2 regions of the Streptomyces sp. NBC_00872 genome follow, and region 1 is predicted to be linked to the other one. Evidence: riboswitches for the same ligand, from Rfam matches in the RefSeq annotation. Region 1 holds a riboswitch; the other holds the start of a gene.

Region 1 (4,087 bases):
CGAACGACCATGCCAGCATGGTGACGGGTCCGGTGAGCATGCCCTTGACGGGGCGCCCGGTGAGCGACTGGGCGTAGGAGGTCCAGCGCACCGTCATCGGCTCGGGACGGGAGATGTCGCCGGCGAGGACCGGCGGGCGGACGTAGCGGGTGCCGTAGGACTGGACCCAGCCGTGCTGGGTGGCCAGGTAGCCGGTGAGCTGTTCGGCGAAGTACTGGACCATGTCGTTGCGTTCGGGCTCGCCGTGCACCAGGACGTCGATGCCCGTCTTCTCCTGGAAGGCGATGACCTCGTTGATCTCGGCCTTGATGCGCTCCTCGTATCCGGCGGTGTCGATACGTCCCGTGCGCAGCGCGGCGCGGGCCGTGCGCAGGTCATCGGTCTGCGGGAACGAGCCGATGGTGGTCGTCGGCAGCAGCGGCAGCTTGAGATGGGCGCGCTGGGCGATCGCACGCTCCGTGTAGGGCTGGGAGCGGCGGCCGTCGGCGTCGGTGACGGCGGCGGTCCTGGCCCGTACGGCCGGGTCGCGGGTGATCGGGGAGTTCGTCCGGGAGGCGAGGTCGGCGCGGTTGGCCGCGATCTCGGCGGCGATGGTGCCGGTTCCCCGGGCCAGTCCCCTGGCCAGGGTGACGATCTCGGTGGTCTTCTGCACGGCGAAGGCGAGCCAGCGAAGGATCTGCGGGTCGATGTCCCGTTCGGCGGCCGTGTCGAGAGGTACGTGCAGGAGGGAGCAGGAGGCGGCCACATCGACCCGGTCGGCGAGCCCGAGGAGGGTGCCGAGGATGGACAGGGACTTCTCGTAGTCGTTGATCCAGATGTTGCGGCCGTTGACCACACCGGCGACGAGCCGCTTGCCGGGCAGTCCGCCCACCGAGGCCAGGGCGTCGAGGTTGGCCGCCGCGGCGTCGGTGAAATCGAGCGCCAGGCCCTCGATCGGGGCCTTCGCGAGGATGGGCAGGGCGTCACCGAGCCGGTCGAAGTAGGAAGCGGCGAGCAGCTTCGGGCGGTCGGTGAGGCCGCCGAGATCACGGTAGGCGCGTGCGGCGGCGTTCAGCTCGGCCGGGGTGCGGTCCTGGACGAGGGCGGGCTCGTCGAGCTGGACCCACTCCGCGCCGGCGGCGCGCAGGTCCGCGAGCACCTCGGCGTAGACCGGCAGCAGCCGGTCCAGCAGGGTGAGCGGTTCGAAGTCGGCGGCCACCCCGGGGGCGGGCTTGGCGAGCAGGAGATAGGTGACGGGGCCGACGAGCACCGGGCGGGCGGTGAGACCGAGCGCGAGGGCTTCCTTGAGCTCGGCGACCTGCTTGGCGGAGTCGGCGGTGAAGACCGTGTCGGGGCCGAGTTCGGGGACGAGGTAGTGGTAATTCGTGTCGAACCACTTGGTCATCTCCAGCGGCGCCACGTCCTGGGTGCCGCGGGCCATCGCGAAGTAGCCGTCGAGCGCGTCGGCCGAGACGGCGTCACGGTGCCGCGCCGGTACGGCACCGACCATGACGCTGGTGTCCAGGACATGGTCGTAGTACGAGAAGTCGCCGGTCGGCACCTCGTGGACGCCGGCGTCCGCCAGCTGCCGCCAGTTGGCCCGGCGCAGGCCGGCCGCCGTCTCCCGGAGGGCGTCGGCGGTGACGCGGCCCTTCCAGTACCCCTCGACGGCCTTCTTCAGTTCCCGGTTCGGGCCCTGGCGGGGGTAGCCGTACACGGTGGCCCGTGCTGCCGCGGCCGCGGACTTCGCTGTCACGGAAATCTCCTTCGCGAGATGTCTCCTTGGATCCCGGAGACGGGACGCGAGCGCGAAGGGGTGACGAACCGAGCGGCACAGTTCCGCGCCGTCGCGCGCGCCTGTCCGTCTGGTATGTACGCCGACCCGCCCACGAGGTCACCGGGATGGCCGCACGCGATCGTTCGCGTACGGGCAACGGGCAGGTCTTCGGACTCGTGGGCACATCTGCCGAGACAGATTCCTACTGGCCGTCGCTTCCCAGATCCGGCCCGGATCCAGTGCGTATGACGGCGGTCGTTCCCACTTACCGCTGCGGGGCAGTCCCGGATTCCCACCGGGTTCCCTCTTACGACGCGTCTGCCTGGCGGGCAGGGCGAACCAGCTGCACCAGCCAGGCTAGAGCGCGGGCAACCTCCTGGTCACCTCTGTTCACATTCCGGAATGTGACATGAGACACGCGGTCGATCCGGATAACTGTGCGTGACCGGGTGCGGGGCGTGACCGGGTGCGGAGCGGTCCCGGGCGGGCGGCCGTACGTGACCGGTGCCCCGGTCGGAGTGCCCCGGTCCGGCTCACGCGCTCGCGGGAGACGGCGCACGCCTGAACGGAGTCACGGCCTCCGGGCAGCAAGCACGGCGAGAGCCACACACAGGACGCCGATCCCCAGCGGGAGCAGCGGGAAGACCAGGATCACCGCCCACTCGACGAAGCCCTTCTCGACAACCGGGCTGGGGCCCAACAGCGTCTCCTCCACCACCACTGTCTCGCCCGGCCTGCCGTCGTAACGCACCGATACCTCGTCCTGTGTCCCGCCATCCACAGCGCGTCCGACACACACGACGTAGCTCGGCCCTCGCCCGCCCCCTTCCGAGTGGCACGACGAGATCTTGACGCGCTCCGTCTCGCCCGTCCGGCCGAGCTCGAAGACGCCGAAGGCGACCAGAAAGCTCGCCCATCCGAGAAAGATCGTCGCGATGACCGCCCACGCCCCAACAGTTACGACTCGACCGTAATCTCGCACTGGCAGGCTCGGCACTGTCCCAGCCTATGCGGGAGCCGTGGCTCGGGAGCACGCACGGACGACGTCGCGGACATCCGTATCCCTCGCGTCCCTTACGACGAGAAGACCAGGACCGGCTTTTGACGACTCGGCACCTGCGGAATTCGGTTGTCAGCCGGCGGGCAGGCTGACCACTCTGGGGCGTATGAGCGACAACGGACAGCCCGGAGCGGGCGAAGGACCGGAGGACGGGCCGGAGGACGGGCAGGGGCACGGACCGGGGCACGGGCCGGGGGACAGTCGGGGCGCAGGACCGGGGGACGGGTCGGGGGACGGGGCGACGGGACTCCTTGTGCCGCCGATCGACACGGCGCTGGTACGGCGGCTGGTCGGCACGCAGTTTCCCCGGTGGTCCGGGCTCCCCGTGAGGCCTGTCGCGGTCGGCGGGAACGACAACCGGACCTTTCACCTCGGTGACACCATGACCGTTCGGCTTCCCAGCGGTCCCGGGTACGCGGGGCAGGTCGGCCAGGAACAGCGGTGGATGCCGTTCCTCGCACCGCGCCTCCCGCTCCCCGTGCCCGTTCCGCTGGCGAAGGGCGCGCCCGGCGAGGGCTATCCGCTGCACTGGTCCGTCTACCCCTGGCTGGAGGGGGAGAGCGCCGATGCCGGTCGTATCGACGACCTGACCGGGTTCGCCGTCACGCTGGCCGGGTTCCTGAACGCGCTGGCGCGGATCGACGCGTCCGGCGGACCGCCGCCCGCGTCGCACTCCGGCTTCCGCGGTGCTCCGCCCTCGGTCTACGACGAGGAAACCCGGCGGGCGATCGGCACGCTGGGGGATCTGATCGACGGGGCGGCGGCCACGGCGGTGTGGGAGGCGGCTCTCGCGGCGGTCCGGGAGGAGGCGCCGGTCTGGTTCCACGGAGATGTCGCGGCGGGGAACCTGCTGGTCAGGGATGGCCGGCTCGCCGCCGTCATCGACTTCGGCTGCTTCGGTGTCGGTGATCCGGCCTGCGATGTGGTGATCGCCTGGACGCTGCTGTCGGGGACGAGCCGCAAGGCGTTCCGGACCGCGCTGCGGGCCGACCACGGCACCTGGGTCCGTGGCCGTGGCTGGGCACTGTGGAAAGCCCTGATCACCTGGGTCGAGTTCGCCGGCTCCGACCCCGCGCGGGTGGCACAGTCGCGCCGGATCGTCGAAGCCATCCTCCACGAGCACGAGCACGAGCACGGGAGCCGGGCCTGACCGGCCGCCCGACTGAGCGCCTCACCGGCGGTACCGAGCACCACCAGTACGACGCGCCGCGAACCCCACGGACGTTTCCGCCGTCCGCCGTTCTGTCTTCTGTATAGGACACGGTCTGTCC
Region 2 (4,087 bases), 3.9 Mb from region 1:
GGAAGCACGTTGACCAGTCCGCGCAGGGGCGATCCGGACGGGCCCGCCGGTACGAACCCGCCGTTCAGCGCGTGCACCACATGGTCGATCTCGTCCACGGTGCCGGCCAGCCGCGGCACGACCTCACGGGCCGCGAAATCGAGGATGTCCGCGATCTGTTCCGGGTGACCGGCGGAGTAGCTGGGACCAGACCCGTCGTCGACCGCCTGATCGGACGCGTCGTCGACCACCTCGTCGGACGCGTCACCGGCCGCCTGATCGGACGCGTCACCTGACGCGTGGTCTGACGGGTCCCCGGCCACGACGCGCGGCACCGCCGCCGGGTCCCACCCCGCGTCCTCCATCGCCTGGACGAGCGCGCGGGCCCGTCGCTCCGTCTCGTCGGCGTCGGTACGGGTCGCGGCCGACTCGTCCAGGCCCAGCGCCTCGCGCAGCCCGGGGAGGGATGTCGTACCGCCCCAGATCTGGCGGGCGCGCAGGATGGCGAGGACCAGATTGACCCGCGCGTCGCCGGTCGGCGCGCCGCCCAGGACATGCAGTCCGTCGCGGATCTGCGCGTCCTTGACCTCGCACAGCCAGCCGTCGACATGGAGCAGGAAGTCGTCGAACCCGTCGTCGTCCGGCCGGTCTTCGAGGCCGAGGTCGTGATCGAGCTTCGCGGCCTGGATCAGCGTCCAGATCTGCGCGCGGATCGCGGGCAGCTTCGCCGGGTCCATGGCGGAGATCGCCGCGTGCTCGTCGAGCAGCTGCTCCAGGCGCGCGATGTCGCCGTACGACTCGGCGCGCGCCATGGGCGGTACGAGATGGTCCACAAGCGTGGCGTGTACGCGCCGCTTGGCCTGCGTACCCTCGCCCGGGTCGTTGACCAGGAACGGATAGATCAGCGGCAGATCACCCAGCGCGGCATCGGGGGCACAGGCGGCCGAGAGCCCGGCGTTCTTGCCGGGCAGCCACTCCAGATTGCCGTGCTTGCCGAGGTGGATCATGGCGTCGGCGCCGAAGCCGCCGTCCTCGCGGTCGGCCTGGATCCAGCGGTACGCGGCCAGATAGTGGTGCGACGGCGGCAGATCGGGGTCGTGGTAGATCGCGATGGGGTTCTCGCCGAAGCCGCGCGGCGGCTGGATGAGGATCAGCAGATTGCCGCGCCGGAGGGCGGCGAGCACGATGTCACCGTCCGGGTCCCCGCCCGAGGCGGCCCGGCTGCGGTCCACGAACATCTCGCCGGGCGGCGGTCCCCAGTGCTCCTCGACGGACTCCCGCAGCGCGGCGGGGAGTTTCCCGTACCACCGCCGGTAGTCGGCGGCCGGGATACGGACCGGGTTACGGGCGAGCTGCTCCTCGGTGAGCCACTCCTGGTCATGGCCGCCGGCCTCGATGAGCGCGTAGATCAGCTCGTCGCCGTCGCCCGACTCCAGACCGGGGACTTCCTCGTCACCGAAGTCGTAGCCCTCGGCGCGCAGTTCGCGCAGCAGGGCCACGGCGCTGGCGGGGGTGTCCAGGCCGACGGCGTTGCCGATACGGGAGTGCTTGGTCGGGTACGCGGAGAGCACCAGCGCGAGGCGCTTGTCCGCGTTCGGACGGTGGCGCAGTCGGCCGTGGCGTACGGCGATTCCGGCGACACGGGCGGAGCGCTCGGGGTCGGCGACGTAGGCGGGAAGGCCGTCCTCGTCGATCTCCTTGAAGGAGAACGGGACGGTGATGAGCCGGCCGTCGAACTCCGGCACCGCGACCTGCGACGCGGCGTCCAGCGGGGACAGCCCCTCGTCGCTGGACTCCCAGGTGGCGCGGCTGGTGGTGAGGCACAGGGCTTGGAGGATCGGTACGTCGAGCGCGGCCAGGGCGCCCGCGTCCCATGCCTCGTCGTCACCGCCCGCCGAGGCCTCGGCGGGCCGGGTGCCGCCGGCGGCGAGCACGGTGGTGATGATGACGTCGACGCCGCTCAGCGCCTCCAGCAGTGCGGGCTCGGGCGCGCGCAGCGAGGACACGTAGATGGGGACGGCGCGGCCGTCGGCCTCTTCGATGGCGTCGCACAGGGTGTCGACGAAGGCGGTGTTGCCGCTCAGATGGTGCGCGCGGTAGTAGAGCACCGCGACGAGCGGGCGGACCGCGTCCGGGCTGCCCGCGGTGGCGTCACTGCCTGCGGCCTGGCTGCCCGCGGTGGAGTGACTGGCCGCAGTGGCGTGACGCTCGGCTCGGTGCTCTCCCCGGTGCTCGGCCCGGCCCCAGGTGGGCGCCGCGGCCGGCGGCTCGAAGCCGTGGCCGGTCAGCAGGACGGTGTCGGAGAGGAAGCGGGCGAGCTGCTCCAGGTTGGCCGGACCGCCGTGGGCGAGATACGCGTGCGCCTCGGCGGCGATTCCGATGGGGACGGTGGAGGCCTCCATCAACTGGGCGTCCGGGGCCTGTTCGCCGGTCAGGACCACGACGGGCGGACGGCCGGCGAAGGGCGTGCGGGGCGCCGGCCCGTCCGCGTCCCCGTCCCCGTCCCCGTCCGCGTCGGCGCTTCGGTCGGCCGCGCCGTCGCCGAGGAGGAGATCGATCCCGTCCTGCCAGGCGCGCAGTCCGCCGAGGAGCCGTACGACGACAAGGCCGACACCCTCCAGCAGCGCGGGCAGTTCGTCGAGCGCGAGCCGGGCCGGGTTGGCGTACCGGTACGGGACCGGACCGCCCGCCGCACGGGCGCTGAGCAGATCGGTGTCGGACGTCGACAGGAGCAGGATCATGCGGCGTCTGCCTTCCTCGGGGTCCGCGCCCCGGGCGGTAGGGAGGACGGCGGGAGTTCCTGGCTCACCCGGCTGCTGCCGGGCTCACAGTGGCGGGACCGCGCCGGATTCTCACCGGGCTTCCTCCCCTGACGCCGTCGTTGGCGTTGACGGGCACCGGACCCGTCGTCTGCATAGTAGGTGCAGCAGGTCACGGGCGGGGAGGGCGCCTGGGCGGCCAGGATGGGACGCGGAGGTACGTGGGTATGCTCGCCGCCATGCCGCCCACCTCGCCAACGCCCGCCAACCGGGACGAAGCTCCCTCGCGGGCTCCCCTGGGGGCTGTCCCGCGGAAACCCTCGCGGGCTTCCGTTCCGGATCCTGTGCGGGGCCCCGTACGGGAGGCCGGTGACGCCTGTCCCGGAGCGCTGAGGCTGCACGCGGCGGACGACGGACGGCTGGCCCGACTTCGCCTTCCCGGAGGGCTGCTGACATACCGTCAGGTGGAGGTGCTGGCGAGCGCGGCCGAGCGCCTGGGCGACGGACATGTCGACATCACGTCCCGGGGCAATGTGCAGCTCCGGGGGCTGGGTGCGGACGCGAACTGCGGCGCCGAACTGGCGGACCTGCTGTACGAGGCCGGGCTGCTGCCCTCCGAACGGCATGAGCGGGTCCGGAACATCGTCGCCTCACCGCTGGCCGGTCTCGACGGATTCGGGGGCGAGGTCCGGGAAGGCGGCGCACTCGCGAACGGACTCGGGGGCGGACTCGACGGTCGATCCCGTGTCGGGCGACCGCAGTTGTGGGCTCGGGAACTGGACGATCTCCTGTGCGCGAGCGAAGCGGCGACGGCTCTCTCCGGCCGCTTCCTGTTCGCACTGGACGACGGCCGCGGGGATGTGGCTGCCCTCGGCGCGGATGTGACGTTGCTCGCACGGCGCGACGGCACGGCGGTCGTATATACCGGGGCGAACCGGTCGGGTCTCCGTGTGGACGCCGCCGACGCCCCGAGGGCCGCCCTGCTGGCCGCGGAGACGTTTCTCACGGTGGCGGAGGCGGGCGGCTCCGGCGCCTGGCGGGTACGGGAATTGCCGTCCGGCCACGGGTTGGACGTGGCGGTCGCGTCGCGGCTGACGGAGGCGGGCATCGCCGCGGAGTACGTAGCGGATCGCGCGGCAGCCTCGACAACGGACCGCGCAGCGGCTCGCGCAGCGGAAACCCACCCGGGGGACGGGGAGCCTCCGCTTCCGGGTGCGATCCACTCCCCTGACGGCACCGTGGCCCTGTCCGTCCACGCGCCGCTGGGACGGCTGAGCGCGGCCCAGTGGCGGCTGCTGACATCGGCGCGAGTCGTCGCCCAGGGCGGTACGCAACGCGGTACACGAGCC

What was found. A riboswitch is a leader RNA that binds a small molecule or an ion and turns the genes downstream of it on or off. The one in region 1 is predicted to bind cobalamin.
Region 2: it holds a riboswitch for cobalamin, as region 1 does, so the genes downstream of both, cobN (cobaltochelatase subunit CobN) here and metE (5-methyltetrahydropteroyltriglutamate--homocysteine S-methyltransferase) in region 1, are expected to answer to the same signal.

The regions. Positions count from the first base shown of each region.
Region 1 covers NZ_CP108806.1:7,748,192-7,752,278, forward strand. Annotated here, with positions in the region: gene metE (5-methyltetrahydropteroyltriglutamate--homocysteine S-methyltransferase) at 1-1,735, opposite strand, end outside; cobalamin riboswitch at 1,898-2,115, opposite strand; gene OG214_RS33200 (hypothetical protein) at 2,328-2,753, opposite strand; gene OG214_RS33205 (aminoglycoside phosphotransferase family protein) at 2,923-3,966, shown strand.
Region 2 covers NZ_CP108806.1:3,878,724-3,882,810, forward strand. Annotated here, with positions in the region: gene cobN (cobaltochelatase subunit CobN) at 1-2,381, opposite strand, end outside; cobalamin riboswitch at 2,754-2,902, opposite strand; gene OG214_RS16565 (cobalamin biosynthesis protein CobG) at 2,978-4,087, shown strand, end outside.